Regions from separate parts of the Enterobacter sp. Taxon_8 genome, predicted to be linked through region 4. Evidence: predicted binding sites of a transcription regulator. Region 4 holds the regulator's gene; each other region holds the start of a gene.

Region 1 (5,347 bases), 1.0 Mb from region 4:
CTGACGATGGCCCGCGTAGTCGGGCATCGCGCGCACAGTAACACCTTTTGCGTATTGATAGCAAAAGCCACGAATTCCACTTGCCTGAAAGGCCGCGCGCGAGTAATTTGGCGCGATATTTTTTACCTCCCGTAAACAGGATTACTGCAATGCCAAGAGCGAACGAAATTAAGAAAGGTATGGTGCTGAATTACAACGGCAAACTGCTGATTGTGAAAGATATCGACATTCAGGCACCAAGCGCCCGTGGTGCAGCAACGCTGTACAAAATGCGTTTCGCCGATGTGCGTACCGGCCTCAAAGTGGAAGAACGCTTCAAAGGTGACGATATTGTCGATACCGTGACCCTGACCCGTCGCTATGTTGATTTCTCCTACATCGACGGCAACGAATACGTGTTCATGGACAAAGAAGATTACACCCCGTACATCTTCACCAAAGATCAGATTGAAGAAGAGCTGCTGTTCATTCCTGAAGGCGGTATGCCTGACATGCAGGTTCTGACCTGGGACGGCGTGCTGCTGGCGCTGGAACTGCCTCAGACCGTCGATCTGGAAATCGTTGAAACGGCACCCGGCATCAAAGGCGCATCCGCCAGTGCCCGCAACAAACCGGCTACCCTGACGACCGGCCTGGTTGTGCAGGTGCCGGAATACCTCTCCGCTGGCGAGAAGATCCGCATCCATATCGAAGAAAAACGCTATATGGGCCGCGCTGACTGATTGCGGCATTTGTCGGGTAGCGGCTTCGCCTTACCCGACCTGCAAAAACACAAAAACCGGCTCTCAGGCCGGTTTTTTTTATTGTTGGTCCGGTGGCGCTTACAGAAGCTCCGGATACTTCGTCATCTTCAGCGCCAGCTCAACGCCACGCACTTCCGCCATCCCTTTAAGACGGCCAATCGCAGAATAGCCTGGGTTGGTTTTCTTACGCAGATCGTCCAGCATCTGGTGGCCGTGGTCAGGACGGAACGGAATAGGACGCACATCGCCAATCTGCTTGCGACGCGCCTCTTCGGCCAGAATGGCGTCTACCACCGCCACCATATTCACATCGCCGCCCAGGTGAGCCGCCTCGTGGAAGGTTTTTGGGTTCTCTTCACGGCAGGTCGCGCGCAGATGCGTAAAATGAATGCGGTCGCCGAAGGTTTCAATCATCCGCACCAGATCGTTATCTGCCCGCACGCCGTAGGAGCCGGTACACATGGTGAAGCCGTTATAGATGCTGTCGACCGTCTCTTTCAGCCACTGCATATCTTCAATTGTGGAAACAATGCGCGGCAGGCCGAGAATGGGACGCGGTGGATCGTCCGGGTGCACGGCCAGGCGAACCCCTACCTCTTCCGCAACCGGCACGATAGCGCGCAGGAAATACGCCATGTTTTCACGCAGCTGGTGCTTATCAATATTGCCGTATTCCGCCAGGCGGGCGCGGAACTGATCCAGCGTATACCCCTCTTCGGCACCCGGCAGGCCCGCAATAATATTACGGGTCAGCTTTTCGATGTCCGCGTCGCTGGCTGCATTGAACCATTCGAGTGCCTGCTGCTGCTCTTCCGCGGTGTAATCCGCTTCAGCGCCAGGCCGTTTCAGGATGTGCAACTCGAACGCTGCAAAGGCAATCTGATCGAAACGCAGCGCTTTTGAGCCGTCCGGCATCTGATATTCGAGGTCGGTTCGCGTCCAGTCGAGGATGGGCATGAAGTTATAGCAAACCGTATCAATACCGCAGGCCGCGAGGTTACGAATGCTCTGCTGATAGTTAGCAATCCAGGTCTGATACTCCCCGGAATGGGTTTTGATATCTTCATGAACAGGAATGCTTTCCACCACAGACCAGGTTAATCCCTTCTCCGCCAGCAGCGCCTGACGCGTCTGTATTTCCTCTACCGGCCAGACCTGACCGTTAGGAATATGATGCAGCGCCGTGACGACACCCGTTGCGCCAGCCTGACGCACATCATCAAGAGAAACCGGATCGTTCGGCCCGTACCAACGCCAGGTTTGTTCCATTGCCTCACCCTCTTAAGTTGTTATACCAATATGCGTTACTGCAATGACGACTACCATACATGTTTGCCGTAAAGGGTCAATACACCGCCACACATTGATTGATCAAACTCACATAACGGGGATATTTACGGCTCACCAATTTTATTTGCTGTCATATAACTTTACACTGGCATTGTTAATTAATGGTTAATCAGGTGTGTATCTCATGAAGACAATTGCCTCTACCGTCCTTCCTGCCGGGGTTCAGCAACCTCGCTACGATCGCCAGTCATTACGCTCCCGCATCGTTCACTTTGGCTTTGGCGCGTTTCACCGTGCGCACCAGGCCTTGTTAACAAATAGGGTGCTGAATGAAAAAGGCGGCGACTGGGGGATTTGTGAGATTAGCCTGTTCAGCGGCGACGCGCTGATGAGCCAGCTGCGCGCGCAGGAGCATCTGTTCACCGTGCTGGAGAAAGGGGCTGAAGGAAATGAGGCGATTATCGTCGGCGCCGTCCATGAGTGCCTGAACGCAAAGCTGGACTCCCTGCCCGCCATTATTGAGAAATTTTGCGAGCCTCAGGTCGCGATTGTATCGCTCACCATCACGGAAAAAGGCTATTGCATCGATCCCGCGACCGGAAAACTCGATCTGAATAACCCCCGGATCGTCCACGACCTTGAAAACCCCTCAGAGCCACATTCTGCCCCAGGGATCCTGGTCGAAGCGCTCCACCGCCGCCGCGAGCGCGGTTTGCCTGCGTTTACCGTGCTCTCCTGCGACAACATCCCGGATAACGGGCACGTGGTCAAAAACGCGGTGCTGGGCATGGCGCAAAAGCGTTCCGCGGCGCTGTCTGAATGGATTGATAGCCACGTGAGCTTCCCGGGAACGATGGTTGACAGAATTGTTCCCGCCGCGACGGAAGCATCGCTTGCGGAAATCACCGACGCGCTCGGCGTTGAAGATCCGTGCGCCATCAGCTGCGAACCGTTTATTCAGTGGGTGGTGGAAGATAATTTTGTCGCAGGCCGTCCCGAGTGGGAAGTGGCGGGTGTCCAGATGGTGCAGGATGTTCTGCCGTGGGAGCAGATGAAATTACGCATGCTCAACGGCAGCCACTCTTTCCTGGCGTATCTGGGGTACCTCGCGGGCTACGCGCATATTAATGAATGCATGGAGGACGCGGCGTTCCGTGAAGCCGCCCGTCGGCTGATGCTGAACGAGCAGGCCCCCACGTTACGGATTAAGGATGTCGATTTCACCGCCTACGCCGATAGCCTAATTGAACGCTTTGCCAACCCGGCCCTCCAGCATCGGACCTGGCAAATCGCGATGGACGGTAGCCAGAAGCTGCCCCAGAGAATGCTTGACGGGACCCGCGTTCATCTTGAGCGAAATACGCCGTGGCCGCTGCTGGCTCTGGGCGTGGCCGGCTGGATACGCTACGTCAGCGGTATCGACGACCGTGGCAATGCGATTGACGTTCGCGATCCCCTCAGCGATAAAATCCGCGCCATCGTCAACGCCAGCAGCGACGCCGACCGCGTTAACGCGCTGCTGGGGCTGAGTGAGGTCTTTGGTCACGATCTCGCACAAAACAGCGTCTTTGTGGAGACTGTCCGCCAGGCATACCAGCGCATTATCCGCAACGGCGCACGTCAGGCTGTTATCGAAACGTTAAATATTTAACGATTATTGCGCTTAACGCGAACGGATGAGGCCTCCGTTCGCCCTTCCCCTTCTCACAGGTCACGTTTTTCGCCAGGATAGAGAGAATAGTGTTATAGCATCACAATTCTGATCTGGAGCGCACGTGACCAAAACCAACCTCATCACCGGTTTTCTCGGCAGCGGTAAAACCACCTCAATTCTCCACCTGCTGGCGAATAAAGATCCGGCCGAGAAGTGGGCCGTGCTGGTCAATGAATTTGGCGAGGTGGGCATTGACGGCGCGTTGCTGTCATCCAGCGGCGCGATGATTAAAGAGATCCCCGGCGGGTGCATGTGCTGCGTCAATGGCCTACCTATGCAGGTCGGCCTAAATACCCTGCTGCGTCAGGGCAAACCTGACCGCCTGCTGATTGAACCTACCGGGCTGGGTCACCCTAAGCAAATCCTCGATTTACTAACCGCCCCGGTTTACGAGCCGTGGATCGATTTGCGCGCCACCCTGTGCCTGCTCGATCCGCGTCAGCTTCTGGATGACAAGGCGGTGGCAAATGAGAACTTCCGCGATCAGCTCGCCTCCGCTGACGTTATTGTCGCGAATAAAGCAGATCGCGCCACGGCTGAAAGCCAGGCCGCGCTGGATGCGTGGTGGCAACATTTTGGCGGCAATCGCACGCGGGTGCAGACCACCCAAGGGAATATTGATAGCGCCCTGCTTGACCTGCCTCGTCTGAACCGCACCGAGCTGCCCGCCAGCGCGGAGCATTCGCACAGTCATCCGGTTAAGCAGGGTCTGGCAGCCCTGAGTCTGCCGGAACACCAGCGCTGGCGTCGTAATCTGAATAGCGGCCAGGGATATCAGGCCTGCGGATGGATTTTTGATGCTGAAACCGTTTTTGACACCATCGGGATCCTGGAGTGGGCCCGTCTTGCGCCCGTCGATCGCGTGAAAGGGATCATGCGCACCCCGGACGGACTGGTGCGGATCAACCGCCAGGGCGACGATTTCTTTATTGAAACGCAAAACGTGGCGCCGCCTGACAGCCGTATAGAGTTAATTAGTGCGGTTAACGCCGACTGGAATGCCCTCCAGTCCAGTCTGTTGAGGATTCGTTTAAGTTCGGGCGGCTAACGTTGCCCCAGTTTTCACTCTATGCAGAACGTTATGACAACTCGATTTCCCCTGATATTACTGCTTAATGTCGCCGGTCTGGCGCTTTTCCTCTCCTGGTATATCCCGGCAGATCATGGTTTCTGGTTCCCGCTGGATTCTGCCATTTTTCACTTCTTCAATCAGGAGCTGGTGAAGAGCAACGCGTTCCTGTGGCTGGTGGCAATTACCAACAACCGCGCCTTTGACGGCTTCTCGCTGCTGGCGATGGGCTGCCTGATGCTCTCTTTCTGGCTGAAAGAGGACAAAGCCGGGCGTCGGCGTATTCTGATTATCGGTCTGGTGATGCTGCTGTTTGCTGTCGTCATTAACCAGCTGGCCACCGCGATTATTCCGGTTAAGCGTTCCAGCCCAACGCTCTTTTTCACCGATATTTATCGCGTCAGCGAACTGCTGCATATTCCAACAAAAGATGCGTCGAAGGACAGTTTCCCTGGCGATCACGGCATGATGCTGCTTATTTTTTCCGCAATTATGCTTCGCTATTTCGGCAGAAAAGCGTTTGCCATAGCC
Region 2 (5,347 bases), 730 kb from region 4:
GCCGGTATAGGTTGCCGGGTTAGAGCGCGGGGTACGGCCAATCGGGCTCTGGTCAATGTCGATAACTTTATCGAAATGCTCCAGCCCCTGGATGTCACGGTACGGCGCCGGCTCGGCCAGCGTCGCGCCGTTCAGCGCCGTCTGCGCAATCGGGAACAGCGTATCGTTGATCAGCGTCGATTTACCGGAACCGGATACGCCGGTGATACAGGTAAACAGGCCAACAGGCAGCGTCAGGGTGACGTCTTTGAGGTTGTTGCCGCGCGCGCCGGTCAGCTTCAGCACTTTTTCTGGATCTGCCGCTACGCGCTGTTTTGGCACCTCAATCTTACGCTTGCCGCTCATGTACTGGCCGGTCAGCGATTCGGGCACCGCCATGATGTCCTTCAGCGTCCCTTCTGCAACCACCTGCCCGCCGTGTACGCCTGCGCCCGGACCAATATCGATCACGTGATCAGCCGCGCGGATCGCATCTTCATCGTGCTCGACCACGATTACCGTGTTGCCGAGATTGCGCAGGTGGACCAGCGTGCCGAGCAGACGCTCGTTGTCGCGCTGGTGCAAGCCGATGGACGGCTCATCCAGTACGTACATCACGCCTACCAGACCCGCGCCAATCTGGCTCGCCAGACGTATACGCTGCGCTTCACCGCCGGAGAGCGTTTCTGCCGAGCGGGATAACGTCAGGTAGTTCAGGCCGACGTTCACCAGGAATTTCAGGCGATCGCCAATCTCTTTCAGCACTTTTTCGGCTATTTTCGCGCGCTGGCCGGAGAGCTTCAGGTTATTGAAGAAGTCCATCGCGTGGCCGATGCTCATGTCTGAGATGGTCGGCAGCGCCGTGTTTTCCACAAACACGTGGCGCGCTTCGCGGCGCAGGCGCGTTCCTTCACAGGTGGCACAGGAGCGGTTGCTGATGAACTTCGCCAGCTCCTCGCGCACCGCGCTGGATTCAGTCTCTTTGTAGCGGCGCTCCATGTTGTGCAGCACCCCTTCGAACGGGTGGCGACGCACGGAGGTATCGCCGCGATCGTTCATGTATTTGAACTCGATGTGCTCTTTACCGGAACCGAACAGGATCACTTTGTGCACGTTCGGGCTCAGGCTGGCCCACGGCGCTTCAACGTCGAACTTGTAGTGTTCTGCCAGCGATTTCAGCATCTGGAAGTAGTAGAAGTTACGCTTGTCCCAGCCGCGAATGGCCCCGCCCGCCAGCGACAGCTCCGGGTTCTGGATCACGCGATCCGGATCGAAATACTGCTGCACGCCCAGGCCGTCACACGTCGGGCACGCGCCCGCCGGGTTGTTAAAGGAGAACAGGCGCGGTTCCAGCTCGCGCATGCTGTAGCCGCAAATCGGGCAGGCAAAGTTGGCGGAGAAGAGCAGCTCTTCCGCTTCTGGATCGTCCATGTCGGAGACCACGGCCGTACCGCCAGAGAGTTCCAGCGCCGTTTCAAAGGATTCCGCCAGGCGCGTGGCGAGATCGTCGCGCACCTTAAAGCGGTCAATCACCACTTCGATGGTGTGCTTCTTCTGCAGCTCCAGCTGTGGTGGATCGGACAGGTCACACACTTCGCCGTCGATACGGGCGCGGATATAGCCCTGGCTTGCCAGATTTTCCAGCGTTTTGGTGTGTTCGCCCTTACGCTCTTTGATGATTGGCGCAAGGAGCATCAGGCGTTTGCCTTCCGGCTGCGACAGCACGTTATCGACCATCTGGCTCACGGTTTGCGCCGCCAGCGGGACGTCGTGGTCCGGGCAGCGCGGCTCGCCCACGCGGGCATACAGCAGACGCAGGTAGTCATGAATTTCGGTAATGGTACCGACCGTTGAGCGCGGGTTATGCGACGTGGACTTCTGCTCAATAGAGATAGCAGGTGACAACCCTTCAATATGGTCGACATCCGGTTTTTCCATCAGCGACAGGAACTGACGAGCGTACGCCGAGAGCGATTCAACGTAACGACGCTGTCCTTCGGCATACAGAGTGTCGAAAGCCAGTGAGGATTTGCCAGACCCCGAAAGCCCGGTCACGACAATGAGTTTGTCGCGAGGGATTATCAGGTTGATATTCTTGAGATTGTGGGTGCGGGCGCCCCGAACTTCGATCTTATCCATTCACCTTTCCCGGTTGGAACACGGATTGCCTGGTTTGTTTGAAGGACAAACGGCTGTCAGAAACGGCTAATTATGACACAATTTGACCTGTTTGAATATACAGTATTGGAATGCATTTTCTGATTCGCTGTGTAACAATGTTGAGTTGCGGGAGAACTCTGGAACGTGCTACGCAACTATCAAAGTGCAGCATGGAAATGGTACACTCGCGCGTTTACACTATTAAGAAACGTATTCAGGAGACACGAACATGGCCAGCAGAGGCGTAAACAAGGTGATTCTCGTCGGTAATCTGGGCCAGGACCCGGAAGTACGCTACATGCCGAGTGGTGGCGCAGTTGCCAACATTACGCTGGCTACTTCCGAATCCTGGCGTGATAAAGCGACCGGTGAGATGAAAGAGCAGACCGAATGGCACCGTGTTGTGCTGTTTGGCAAACTGGCCGAAGTGGCCGGAGAATATCTGCGTAAAGGTTCTCAGGTCTATATCGAAGGCCAGCTGCGTACCCGCAAATGGACCGATCAGTCCGGTGCTGAGAAGTACACGACTGAAGTAGTGGTCAACGTGGGCGGCACCATGCAGATGCTGGGTGGCCGTCAGGGCGGTGGCGCACCTGCAGGTGGCGGTCAGAGCCAGCAGCAGGGCGGTTGGGGTCAGCCTCAGCAGCCGCAGGGTGGCAACCAGTTCAGCGGCGGCGCACAGTCTCGTCCGCAGCAGCAGTCTGCTCCGGCGCCGTCTAACGAACCGCCAATGGATTTCGACGACGACATTCCGTTCTGATTTCCGCGTGCTAAAAACAAAAAACCCAGACCATCGTCTGGGTTTTTTTATTCCGTAAGGGATCAGGTAATCACCATCGGCCAGTCTGGCGGCGTGTGGCTCATCGCCTCAACCATCACCACTTTAATGTTTTCCCAGACGGCAGCGATATCCAACAGGGTGATACCAAGCAGACCCGTTGCAAACCAGCAGGCCGCACCCAGCCCCAGCAGGGTGCTGATGACAGCAAGACCCGCATAGTCAGATTTACGAAACTGAATGTTCAGCGTGCTGGCTAAAAACATCAGTACCGCACTTAACAAAGGCCAGCGCATGAGAACCATGCTGGTAGTAATGGTTGCCATAAAACCCATCCTCTACAAATCAGACGAACTGCATGAAACAGTGTTTCTCGTTACAAAATATGTGTGAACTATATCACAATTGATGATTTATTCGCCAGTGCCTGTGCGATCAAAAAAGAGGATTTTATTCCCCAGGAAAAGCGATTCTGTAGGCAGGACCAGCCTCGGCGCATGAGGAGATGAACCCACAACGTGCCGGAAACGCCCGTCGGGCAAGTGGGGATACCGCAAATTCGGTTTTTATAACAGGGGCGTTATTCTCCGCCATTACTGAAAATAGTGTGGTAAAGACCGATTATTTATAAATCAACAAACACAGTACCTGGAGCAAATAGCATAAAACGTCATGACGATGTTGTACTTTTTTCATGCTGTTAGACGTTTGGCTTAATCAACGATCGTCTGTTGTGTTATCTTTCTGTCGGCCCCGGCGGGCTGGATAATTATTTCCCTTAATTGAAACGGAACGAATACTTACAGTTTAACTTACGGGAAAATATTATCGTCATAACGAAATTTAAGATTTTTAATACTAAAAGTCAGTTGCTAACTTTGCATGATTCATGCAACGTAATCACCTGTTTAACAAAGCATCCGGCCTTCATTACTACAGGCGTACAACATGCAGGGATATAGGGCGGGAAATGAATCGTAGCGCGCGGCGCAAAATGCTCAGGGTGGTAGGGATCATCATGGTAGTTATGCTGCCGGTGATGCTTGCCCTATGGTTTGCCCAGCTACGCGCCGTGTCTGAAACAAGCGCACAGCTACGCACATTTGCTGAACTGGCTTTAGACAAAACAGAGCTGGTTATTCAACAGGTTGAGCTGGCCCGGGACGAGGCTGAAAAATATCAGGGTGAGCTTTGCACGCCGGGACACCGTCAATATATGCTGAACGTTGTTCGTGGCCGCCTGTTTGTCGCCGATTTAATTTACGCTGAAGGTCAGAATTTTCTTTGTTCGACCGTTTTTACACCGGATCATCCCTACGCCATTCCTGTCGCTAATTACACGCGTAAACCTGACGTCGCTATCTATTATTATCGCGATACCCCATTTTATACTGGCTATAAAATGACATATATGCAGCGCGGAAATTATGTGGTGGTCGTCAATCCGCTTTCATACAGCGAAGTCATGTCAGCGGATCATTCTCTCTCGTGGGGTGTGTACGACACGGTAACCAATGCTTTCTTTTCGGTTAGCCAGAAAGCCAATGTTTCTTTATTAAATTCGATGATTCGAGATAAGGAATCGGTATTTCAAAAAGATAACCGCTTTTATACGATCGTAACGTCCCCCAAAAGACCTATTGCGGCCATTGTGTCGACATCGAATAAACGCTTTTATGAAACGCTTTATCACCAGGCGACGTTGACGCTACCGCTGGGCATGATCTGCAGCATTATTATTTTGCTGGTATGGTCCCGTACCCATCGTGAGCTTAATTCGCCGGGGCGCTTACTGCACCGGGCGCTGAACAAGCGACAGCTTTGCGTCCACTATCAGCCGATTATTGATATCAAGAACAACCAGTGTGTGGGTGCGGAAGCGTTGTTACGCTGGCCGGGTTTTAACGGGCAGGTGATGAGCCCGGCTGAGTTTATTCCGCTGGCGGAAAATGAGGGAATGAGCGAGCGGATTACGGACTATGTCGTTGAGGAGGTGTTCAACGATCTGGGCCATTTCCTGGCGGAGCATCCGCATCTCTATATTTCGATTAACCTGTCGGCCACGGATTTCCACTCCTCGCGGCTGATCGCCATGATTTCCGACAAGGCTCGCCACTACGCCGTCCGCGCGCAGCAAATCAAAATTGAAGTGACGGAACGTGGTTTTATCGATGTGCCAAAAACCACGCCGGTGATTCAGGCTTTCCGTCAGGCGGGTTATGAAGTCGCGATCGATGACTTCGGTACCGGCTACTCGAACCTGCACAACCTCTACTCGCTGAACGTGGATATCCTGAAGATCGATAAATCGTTTATCGATACCTTAACGACCAACAGTACCAGCCACCTGATCGCCGAGCATATTATCGAGATGGCGCAGAGCCTGCGCCTGAAAACCATTGCGGAAGGGGTAGAGACGGCAGAGCAGGT
Region 3 (5,347 bases), 1.1 Mb from region 4:
TCTATATCGCTGGGAAGCGCTTCTGTTCAGGGAGAAAGTCAGCCGGCGTTGCCCCGACAACGGCGCGAAACGCCGCCGCAAATGCCGCCTGCCCTGAAAACCCCAGCATCCAGGCCACCTGCTTAACCGGGTATCCGTTGGCGAGCAGGTCCAGCGAGGCACAAATCCTTGCGCGCTGTCGCCAGGCCCGGAAGCTAAAGCCAGTATCTTTGATAAACGCGCGTGAAAATGTGCGCTCAGACATCGCGGCCCGTTCCGCCAGCCTTTCCAGAGAAAGATCCCAGAGATTGTTGGCAATGATGTCACAGGCAACGCGATGTAAGCGCTCATCCACGGGCATCGGTAATTCGGCCGAGATTTGCTGAGCTTCACTGAGAATATCGAGCAGCAAAACGGCCATGCTGCGCTGAGTGGCTGGCCGGTATTCCGCACTGAACAGCCCGGCAATCAGCTCTTTGAACAACGCTGTCGCCATAATGACGTAAACCTCTTCTTTCCGTTTAAAAGATCCGCATTGCGATATCAGAGCAGGGCTAAACCAGACCGCCCGGAGCTCCGTTGCGGATAACACGCTGTAGGTATGCTCCTGAAAGGGAGGGATCCACAGCGCGCGCTGCGGCGGTATGACCCAACGCTTATTGCCGGTTTCGACCAGCATCACCCCTTTGATGGCAAACAAAAGCTGTCCCTGTGAATGCTGGTGAGGCGGATCCACTTCGCCGCGCGTATAGCTAATAGCCCCTCTGGACCATCCGATGTCATCGTCATGAATTGGCGTTTTATCGATAACGGTTGGCATTTCACATTCCTCCCTTCCACTTATGATGCTGCTTGTACATGTAACCGAAGAGAGACGCAATGCACATTCAATTTATCATTCATGAACATTTCGAAGCGCCGGGCGCCTATGAAATCTGGGGGAAAAGCCGCGGCCATACTCTGAGCTACACCAGAGTTTATCAGGGCGATCCTTTACCCGAGGAGCTGGGGACCACGGACCTGCTTATCATCATGGGAGGCCCGCAGTCCCCCGCTACCACGCCTGAGGAATGTCCCTGGTTCGATGCACAGGCGGAAAAGACACTCATCAGCCGCGCGATAGAGGCAGGTAAAACGGTGATAGGCGTTTGTCTTGGCTCGCAGCTTATCGGCGAAGCGCTGGGGGCAGCGTTTTGCCATAGCCCGGAAAAAGAGATCGGCAAATTTCCCGTCAGGCTCACCGATGCAGGCAAGGCGAACCCGCTGTTTGCGGATTTTGGCCACGAATTGAACGTCGGTCACTGGCATAACGACATGCCAGGGTTGACGCCGCAGGCTAAAGTGCTGGCTTACAGCGAGGGCTGCCCCCGTCAGATCGTGGAATATGGCGAACGGGTTTACGGTTTTCAGTGCCATATGGAGCTGACGCCGGAGGTTGTAGAGTTGCTGATTGAGCATTCGCAGAATGACCTCCGCCGCGCGGGTGAATTCCGTTTTGTCGAAACGGCGGAAAAACTCCGCTCGCATGATTATCGCGAAATGAACCAGGTGCTGTTTTCTTTTCTCGATAAACTGACCGCCTGACGCTGATGCCTTCTCTGGCGCGTTACTTCGCCAGTGCAATTCCTTTCCTCTAAACTATTGCCTGCACCAGTAAGATGATACCGGACGTTCCATTCCGGAATGTCTGGTATGCTCAAAATTCATGATGTGATCCGTGGCACATTTTTAGGTTTAATTGTATGATGAATGCGTTTCAGCAAGGACTATAACCATGAGCAAAACATTGAACATTATCTGGCAATATCTGCGCGCATTCGTCCTGATTTACGCCTGCCTGTATGCCGGGATTTTCATCGCGTCACTGCTGCCCATCACCATTCCCGGCAGCATTATCGGCATGCTGATCCTCTTCGTGTTGCTGGCGCTGCAAATCCTGCCTGCAAAGTGGGTCAATCCCGGCTGCTTCGTCCTCATTCGCTATATGGCGCTGCTTTTCGTGCCTATCGGCGTCGGGGTCATGCAGTATTTTGATTTGCTCAAGGCCCAGTTCGGCCCGATTGTTGTCTCCTGCGCGGTGAGTACGCTGGTGGTTTTCCTGGTCGTGAGCTGGAGTTCGCATCTGGTGCATGGCGAACGTAACGTGATTGGGGAGAAAACAAAAAAATGATGGCCAATATCTGGTGGTCGCTGCCGCTCACCCTCGCAGTATTCTTCGCCGCACGTAAGCTTGCCGCGCGTTTCAAAATGCCGTTGCTGAACCCGCTGCTGGTGGCAATGGTGGTGATTATTCCGTTCCTGCTGCTCACCGGCATCCCTTACGAACGCTACTTTGCCGGCAGCAAAATTTTAAACGACCTGCTGCAGCCCGCCGTTGTGGCGCTGGCCTTTCCTTTATACGAGCAGCTGCACCAGATCCGCGCCCGCTGGAAATCCATCATTACCATCTGCTTTGTCGGCAGCCTGGTGGCGATGATCACCGGTACGTCGGTGGCGCTGTTGATGGGGGCCTCCCCGCAGATTGCCGCCTCTATTCTGCCTAAATCTGTGACCACGCCTATCGCGATGGCGGTTGGCGGTAGCCTCGGCGGTATTCCGGCAATTAGCGCAATGTGCGTTATTTTCGTCGGTATTCTCGGCGCGGTGTTTGGCCACAGCCTGCTGAACGGTATGCGCATTCATACTAAAGCGGCACGAGGTCTGTCGATGGGGACAGCTTCCCACGCCCTGGGCACTGCCCGCTGCGCGGAGCTGGATTATCAGGAAGGGGCGTTTAGCTCGCTGGCGCTGGTGATCTGCGGAATTATCACCTCCCTGCTGGCCCCGTTCATTTTCCCGCTGATTCTGGCGGTGATGGGCTAAAATTTGCGATGCGTCGCGCAAATTTCATTTTGCTTTCATAAGTTGCATACATAATGAGAAGTGGATCACATATAAAGCCCTGGCGGCTCCGTAAACTACCGATCCATTAACCTTTATGAGGCAAACGCCATGCACCCACGTTTTCAAGCTGCTTTCGCCCAGCTTGCAGAGAATTTGCAGTCAGCCCTGGCTCCCGTTCTGGCAGATGCACACTTCCCCGCCCTGCTGACCGCGGAGCAGGTCACGATGCTGAAACAGGCAACGGGACTGGACGAAGACGCGCTGGCTTTCGCACTGCTACCCCTGGCTGCCGCCTGCGCGCGGGCCGATCTCTCCCACTTCAACGTCGGGGCCATTGCGCGCGGCGTCAGCGGTACCTGGTACTTCGGCGGCAACATGGAGTTCCTGGGCGCGACCATGCAGCAAACGGTTCACGCCGAGCAGAGCGCCATCAGCCACGCCTGGCTGCGCGGTGAAAAAGCGCTGAGCGCCATTACCGTTAACTACACTCCGTGCGGCCACTGCCGTCAGTTTATGAACGAGCTGAACAGCGGGCTGCAGCTGCGCATCAATCTGCCGGGCCGCGCGCCGCACACGCTGGGCGATTATCTGCCTGACGCATTTGGTCCGAAAGATCTGGAGATCAAAACGCTGCTGATGGACGATCAGGACCACGGTTACGCCCTGTCCGGCGATGACCTGAGTCAGGCAGCGATTCGCGCGGCGAATAAAAGTCACACGCCATACAGCAAGTCCCCGAGCGGCGTAGCGTTGCAGTGCCGTGATGGCCGAATCTTCACCGGCAGCTATGCGGAAAACGCCGCGTTTAACCCAACGCTGCCGCCGCTTCAGGGCGCGCTTAACCTGCTGAGCCTGAACGGCTATGATTATCCTGACATTCAGCGCGCCATTCTGGCTGAAATTGCCGATGCACCGCTGATCCAGTGGGATGCCACCGCCGCAACGCTAAAAGCGCTGGGCTGTACGACGATTGACCGCGTACTGCTGGCGTAATCCTTCCGGCGGGCAAAAATGCCCGCCCGTTTGCTGAAAAACCCCTCAGTTGAGTCGCTGTTTCTTGCGCTAACCAGGCGGGTAAAGTAGCCTGAGTTAAATTTCTTCCACGAACGAGCCATCTGCATGTTAAAGCGCGTTTTTTACAGCCTGTCTGTCCTGGTCGGCATACTGCTGTTGATCGTGCTGGGTCTTGACCGCTGGATGAGCTGGAAAACCGCCCCTTACATCTTTGATGACCTGCAGGACCTGCCGTATCGTCAGGTTGGCGTGGTGCTTGGCACCGCCAAGTATTACCGCACCGGCGTAATCAATCAGTATTACCGTTACCGCATTCAGGGCGCGCTGAACGCCTACAACAGCGGCAAGGTGAACTACCTGCTGCTGAGCGGCGATAACGCCCTGCAAAGCTACAATGAACCGGTGACGATGCGTAAGGACCTGATTGCGGCGGGCGTGGACCCTGCCGATATCGTGCTCGACTACGCCGGGTTCCGCACCCTGGACTCCATCGTGCGCACGCGCAAAGTCTTCGACACCAACGACTTCATCATCATCACCCAGCGCTTCCACTGCGAGCGCGCGCTGTTTATCGCCCTGCATATGGGCATTCAGGCGCAGTGCTACGCGGTGCCTTCGCCAAAAGATATGCTGAGCGTGCGCGTGCGCGAGTTCGGCGCCCGCTTTGGTGCCCTGGCCGATCTGTATATCTTCAAACGCGAACCGCGCTTTTTAGGCCCTCTGGTGCCGATTCCGGCGATGCACGAAGTGCCGGAAGACGCGCAGGGTTACCCGGCCGTCACGCCTGAGCAGCTGCTGGATATGCAGAAAAAAGAGAAATAGCAGGGCCGCCTTTATACTTTCTTTACGGCCGGCCTGACGCTTTTTATCTCCCCTTTACGTCTGCTCTTTTAAGCTGAGTTCATTGCCGCTACGGCTTCATTGAAGAATGACTATGAACTCGATAATGAATGCGTTTTTCCTCAAAAGTCTCCGCCCCTACTTTAACTTTCCCGGTTTATCACTCCCTGGCGCACTTACTTCTGGTCTCTGGCTGGATGAAAAAATAGACGCCCTGCAGCACAACGTTGCCGTGGAAGTGGCCGATTATCTGGAACGTTACCCGCAAACGAAACATGTTGACGTTTATCTGAACGATATCAACGGCACGATGCGCGGCAAGCGCCTCTCGGTAGAGAGCATGCTGAATCTGGAAAAAGGCTGTTATTTTCCCCTTTCCGTTTACTCGATGGATCAGAAAGGAAAAATTGCCGCGCCGCTTCATGATGAACCCGACCGGCTGTGCGTCCCGGTCGCCGGCTCCCTGCGCCCCTGTCCGCAGGATCCGGAGCACACCGCGCAGATCATGCTGACGATGAAGGACAGCGACGATAACCCCTGCCCGCTTGAGCCGCGCGCGATACTGCAGAACGTCGTGGCCCGCTTCCACCAGCACGGCCTTTTCCCGGTCATTGCCCCGGAAATCGAGTTC
Region 4 (5,347 bases):
CGTTTCAACCGGCGCGTTAACCAAATGCCGTGATGCGGACGCTGACGCCATGCCACCGACGAAATGGTGTGCATGGTGTTCAGATGCCCCAGCACGCGCTGCAAGTGCTGCTCCAGCGTGCTCATTGGCCCGTGGGTCAACGTTTCCGGCGCTTCCAGAATGTTTGAGTCTCCCGACTCGCCCGGCGCGTCATACTCCAGACGCTGCTGACACCTCTGCAACGCAATTTCACATGACTGCAGATAGCGCTGCGCCAGGTTCGGCGTCAGCATCGTGTGCTCGCGCGCCAGCGTGGTCATGGCGTTAATGTGCTCGACGATAAACTGGCTGTGCGTCACCCAGAGCTTCATATCGGCAAGATAGTGCGAGTTAAAGCCTGGCTCCTGCATCGCCTGGTTGAGCGAGTTGAAAAGGGCGTTGTGCGCCTGGTTGACCTTCATGCGCTGATACGCCAGCGGGGACGGCTGCGGGTCGTCGCTCAGGATCAGGCGAATGGCCTGCTGGTCGGCCTCCAGCGCGTCGTGGGCGTTCTGTCTCAGCAGCCCGCTCTGCCATTGCGGCCAGAGCCAGACCATGCCGCCAAAGGCAATCAGGCAGCCGATCAGAGTATCAATCAGCCTGGCGACAATAAACTGTTCGCCATTGAGCGTAAGCAGCTGCAGGGTATATACCGCCGTCACCGTAAAGCCCACCATCGCCCAGCCGTAGTTTTTGCGGATAATTAGATAGCTCACCAGCGTGATCGCCAGCATCCCTGCAAGGGTATAGCCTTCCGGCACGTGGAAGTGCAGCGTCACGCCCGCAATGATCAGTCCGGCCATGGTGCCGCCCGCCCGGTGCAGAATACGCACCCGCGTGGCACCGTAGCCGTTCTGGGTGACAAACAACACGGTCATTAAGATCCAGTAGGGCTTCGGCAGATGCAGCGCCATGCCCATCAGGCTGGCGGTACTGAGCATCACGCTAATCCTTGCGGCGTTGCGCAGGGCGGAAGATTTAAAAGAAAGATAGCTTTTGAGCGCGGGCAATAACGGCAGCCGTTTTTGCTTATCCGCCATCAGGTCTCGTGGATAAAGCGGACGCTGGGTGCGCAACACCCGGGCGATGCGGCTGAAGTGCCAGGCGGCAAACTGTCCGACCGGGTTATCCGGATGCTGGCGGGCGATTTTCTCCAGCGCGCCGAGCTGTTTATCCATGTTAAAGCGCGTCGGGTAGCGGTGGTAGAGAATATCATCGGCCAGCACCCGCAGGCGTGCGGAGACGGTCTGCGCGTTCCAGCGGATCACCGCTTCGGCGTGGCTGCGCTCGACCAGCTTTTGTACCTCCTGCGGGTGGTGCAGGCTCACGGAGATATGTTCCTGTAGATCCAGCCCGACCTGGAAGGTGCGCAGCAGGCGTTTGTACTCGTGGTTCTTGTTGGCGGCGAGCATGTGTAGCTGCTGATAGCACTGGCTTATGAGATCCACCACCTTCTGCTGGCGCGTCAGCAGCGGCGGTAAGGATTTTTCCGGATCGGTATGCTGGGTGAGCAGGGTGTATTTGGCCTCGCAGTAATCCGCAAGCTGCACATAGAGCAGGCTCAGGGATTCGCGCAGCGGCTGTTCCCGCCACAGCCAGAACCAAAACCAGTTAAACAGCCCGTACCAGAGCGTCCCCAGAGCGTAGATCAGCAGCGGCTCCCACACCGGCATATTCCCGGCGAGACTCAGCGTGAAGATGGCCGCAATCAGCGACGCGGGAAGCAGGCGGGCGTGCAGCGAACTGATTTCCGCCGTGACGCCGAGGGTCATCGCCAGCACGGTCAGGATCAGCGGCAGCGGGATATCACGAGCCAGTAAAAGCTGTACGGCGAGGCTACAGCCCGCAAACAGGCAGCCGCCAACGATCAGGCGTTTGAAAAAGCGCTTATGCGGCGTGTCCAGACCGGCGATGTTGCAGCAGGCGGGCACGAGGGAAAACAGCAGGCCCTGCTGAAGATGTCCGAGGATCAGGCCTATGGCCACAGGAAGACACAACACCAGCGTTTGTCGCAGTGCGTAGTTAACTTCCGGGTGATAGATCAGCCTGCGCCACATGGGGAGTAGAGACAAAAACGGCGTGACACCTTGCGATGGCACGCCGTTTAAGCGGAATTAACGCGTTCCGTAGACCACGATGGTTTTACCGTGGGCGGAGATCAGGTTTTGATCTTCCAGCATTTTCAGGATACGGCCTACTGTTTCACGGGAGCAACCGACGATCTGACCAATTTCCTGACGGGTAATTTTAATTTGCATGCCGTCCGGGTGGGTCATGGCGTCTGGCTGTTTCGCCAGGTTCAGCAGGGTTTGTGCGATACGGCCGGTAACGTCCAGGAAGGCGAGGTTACCCACTTTCTCTGAGGTGACCTGCAGACGGCGTGCCATCTGGGAAGAAAGACGCATCAGAATGTCAGGATTAACCTGAATCAGCTGACGGAACTTCTTGTAAGAAATTTCAGCCACTTCACATGCTGTCTTTGCACGAACCCAGGCGCTACGTTCCTGGCCCTCTTCAAACAGGCCCAGTTCACCGATGAAATCGCCCTGGTTCAGATAAGAAAGGATCATCTCTTTCCCTTCTTCATCTTTGATCAGCACTGCCACCGAGCCTTTAACGATGTAATACAACGTTTCCGCTTTTTCACCCTGGTGAATCAGCGTGCTCTTTGATGGGTACTTATGAATGTGGCAATGAGACAAGAACCATTCGAGAGTCGGGTCTGTTTGCGGTTTGCCAAGCACCATGCGCTGTTATCCTCTGTTATAAGCTGTCACCAGAGTCATCAGATGCATCCGGACTCTGGGGTTGCAATCGAATTCTTACCCATACCCTGGGAAGTCGGCTACCGTAACGTTTCGCAGCCAGTAAAGTTTGATGTCCTCTGCATACATGTGTAACGTCAATGTATTACTGTAGCATCCAGAGTGTTTTAGCATAGCTTTCGCCGCGTGTCTCCTGGTGTCTCGCTTCAGCATGATGCAGGTCGCCTTCCATTGCGAGAAATGTAACGCACGCGTAATCTGTCACCAAAAATGCAACGTTGGAGTTTAAGAATATGCAAGCGCGCGTGAAATGGGTTGAAGGTTTAACGTTCCTGGGCGAATCCGCGTCAGGGCACCAGATTTTAATGGACGGTAACTCCGGCGATAAAGCGCCAAGCCCAATGGAAATGGTGCTGATGGCGGCAGGCGGATGCAGCGCCATTGACGTGGTGTCGATTCTGCAAAAAGGTCGTCATGACGTGACGGATTGTGAGGTTAAACTCACCTCAGAACGGCGTGAAGAGGCGCCACGTCTGTTCACCCATATTAACCTGCACTTTGTGGTCACAGGTAAAGAACTAAAAGACGCGGCGGTCTCGCGTGCGGTGGATCTGTCTGCGGAGAAGTACTGCTCTGTGGCATTAATGCTGGAGAAAGCGGTAAAAATCACGCATTCGTATGAAGTGATCGAGGCGTGATTGATGGGGCATCGTGCGTGTTGATGCCCTCACCCTAACCCTCTCCCACAGGGAGAGGGAACATGCTCACGCAATCTGCTTCCCTTCCATCAGTCGCTCCACCAGCGGCGTCATGATGAGCTCCATCGCCAGCCCCATTTTTCCGCCCGGCACGACCAATGTATTCATGTGCGAAATAAACGAGCCCTGCAGCATGGCCAGTAGCCAGGGGTAATCAATGCCTTCGAGATTGCGGAAATGGATCACCACAAAGCTCTCATCCAGGGATGGGATACTTTTGGCGGCAAACGGGTTGGAGGTATCCACCGTCGGCACGCGCTGGAAGTTGATATGGGTGCGGGAGAACTGCGGCGTCAGGAAGTTGATGTAATCTTCCATGGAGCGTACCACCGAGTCCATTACCGCCTCTCGCGAATGGCCACGTTCGCTCATGTCGCGCGTCAGCTTCTGGATCCACTCCAGGTTCACGATAGGGACCACACCGACCAGCAGGTCCACGTGGCGCGCCACATCGTGTTGCGGGGTGACCACGCCGCCGTGTAATCCTTCGTAAAACAGGACGTCAGTGGGTTCCGGCAGCGGTTGCCATGGGGTAAAGGTTCCCGGCACCTGATTCCAGGGAACGGCTTCATCATAGGTATGCAGATACTTGCGGGACTGCCCTTTGCCGCTCTGACCATACTCGATAAAGGTTTGTTCCAGCAGGCCGAAGTCGTTGGCCTCCGGGCCGAAGTAGCTGATGTGTTTACCCAGATCGCGCGCCTTACGGATGGCCATGTCCATTTCAGGACGCGTGTAGCGGTGAAAGCTGTCGCCCTCGACCTCCGCCGCACGGAGATTCAGCTGGGCGAAAATCTTGCGAAATGCGAGGCTTGTGGTGGTGGTTCCCGCACCACTCGACCCCGTAACGGCTATAACCGGATGTCTGGCAGACATAGCAACTCCCTGACTGAAAAGGGTGGAAGATCAGCCGTGAAACGCGTTGCGGGGCATGATATTGACCGTCTCATGCAGTTCTGACCACACCAGCACCACGTCGCCGCTTTTCAGCTGGCGCTTTACATCGTTGACCTTTTGCTCAAGCGAGCGTTCCTGTTCACCATAATCGGTGCCTTCGCGTAATACAAAGCTTTCAATCAGATTATCGAGCGTTTCGGGAGCCAGATCCTGCCAGGGAATAATCATTTTGCACCGTCCAGATAAGGGGTTAGCCAGTCAGGAATACGCGCCTCAAGCCACATTTTCGGGCGGCGCAGCGTGCCGCCGATAAACCCGACGTGGCCGCCGTGCTCGGTCAACTGATAGTGAACGTTGTCGGGCAGGAATTCCTGCGCGGGGATCGAGTGATGATCCATAAACGGGTCATCTTTGGCATGAATAATCAGCGTTGGCTGCGTGATCTTGCTGAGCAGCGGCATGGCGCTGCACTGACGATAATAGTCAATCGCATCGGCGAAGCCGTGAATTTTCGCGGTGATCAGGTCGTCGAACTCGCGAATACGGCGTACCTTTTTCAGCTGGCGCAGGCTGACCGGCAGGGTATCCGGGTAGGCCTTCAGTTTACGTGCCGCATTGGCCTTCAGGAGGTTGAGGAGGTAACGCTGGTAGACGCGGGAGAAGCCTTTATCCATATGGTAGCTGCACTGCTCGAGCATAAACGGCGCGGAGACAATGACGGCGGCCTCCAGCGGCACGCTTTCGCCCTCTTTGGCCAGCAAGCAGGCCAGCATATTGCCGCCCAGCGAGTAGCCCACGGCGGCCGTTGGCACGGTGCCATAATTTTCACGCAGCCAGTGTAAAAACCACGTCCCGTCTTCTGTTTCACCCGAGTGATAAATGCGTTTCTGACGATTCGGTTCGCCGCTA

Evidence for each region. The regulator CRP, encoded in region 4, controls carbon source genes, mostly activating them, when cyclic AMP is high. The targets are predictions, from matches to a motif close to ATGTGANNNNNNTCACAT.
Region 1: a site for CRP is predicted at 2,109-2,126, ahead of AC4IBF_RS06745 (mannitol dehydrogenase family protein). Genes of this name have one in related genera too.
Region 2: a site for CRP is predicted at 3,305-3,322, ahead of AC4IBF_RS20230 (YjcB family protein). Genes of this name have one in related genera too.
Region 3: a site for CRP is predicted at 2,895-2,912, ahead of cdd (cytidine deaminase). Genes of this name have one in related genera too.

The regions. Positions count from the first base shown of each region.
Region 1 covers NZ_CM177989.1:1,423,086-1,428,432, reverse strand. Annotated here, with positions in the region: gene yeiP (elongation factor P-like protein YeiP) at 150-722, shown strand; gene uxuA (mannonate dehydratase) at 822-2,012, opposite strand; gene AC4IBF_RS06745 (mannitol dehydrogenase family protein) at 2,218-3,684, shown strand; gene AC4IBF_RS06740 (CobW family GTP-binding protein) at 3,809-4,795, shown strand; gene AC4IBF_RS06735 (phosphatase PAP2 family protein) at 4,829-5,347, shown strand, end outside.
Region 2 covers NZ_CM177989.1:4,243,784-4,249,130, reverse strand. Annotated here, with positions in the region: gene uvrA (excinuclease ABC subunit UvrA) at 1-2,118, opposite strand, end outside; gene ssb1 (single-stranded DNA-binding protein SSB1) at 2,369-2,899, shown strand; gene AC4IBF_RS20230 (YjcB family protein) at 2,962-3,243, opposite strand; gene AC4IBF_RS20225 (EAL domain-containing protein) at 3,888-5,347, shown strand, end outside.
Region 3 covers NZ_CM177989.1:1,450,987-1,456,333, reverse strand. Annotated here, with positions in the region: gene AC4IBF_RS06880 (AraC family transcriptional regulator) at 2-799, opposite strand; gene AC4IBF_RS06875 (type 1 glutamine amidotransferase) at 859-1,563, shown strand; gene AC4IBF_RS06870 (CidA/LrgA family protein) at 1,754-2,149, shown strand; gene AC4IBF_RS06865 (CidB/LrgB family autolysis modulator) at 2,146-2,841, shown strand; gene cdd (cytidine deaminase) at 2,971-3,855, shown strand; gene sanA (outer membrane permeability protein SanA) at 3,982-4,698, shown strand; gene AC4IBF_RS06850 (glutamine synthetase family protein) at 4,823-5,347, shown strand, end outside.
Region 4 covers NZ_CM177989.1:393,024-398,370, forward strand. Annotated here, with positions in the region: gene AC4IBF_RS01785 (YccS/YhfK family putative transporter) at 1-2,075, opposite strand, end outside; gene crp (cAMP-activated global transcriptional regulator CRP) at 2,133-2,765, opposite strand; gene AC4IBF_RS01795 (OsmC family protein) at 3,077-3,481, shown strand; gene AC4IBF_RS01800 (phosphoribulokinase) at 3,548-4,417, opposite strand; gene AC4IBF_RS01805 (YheU family protein) at 4,448-4,666, opposite strand; gene AC4IBF_RS01810 (hydrolase) at 4,663-5,347, opposite strand, start outside.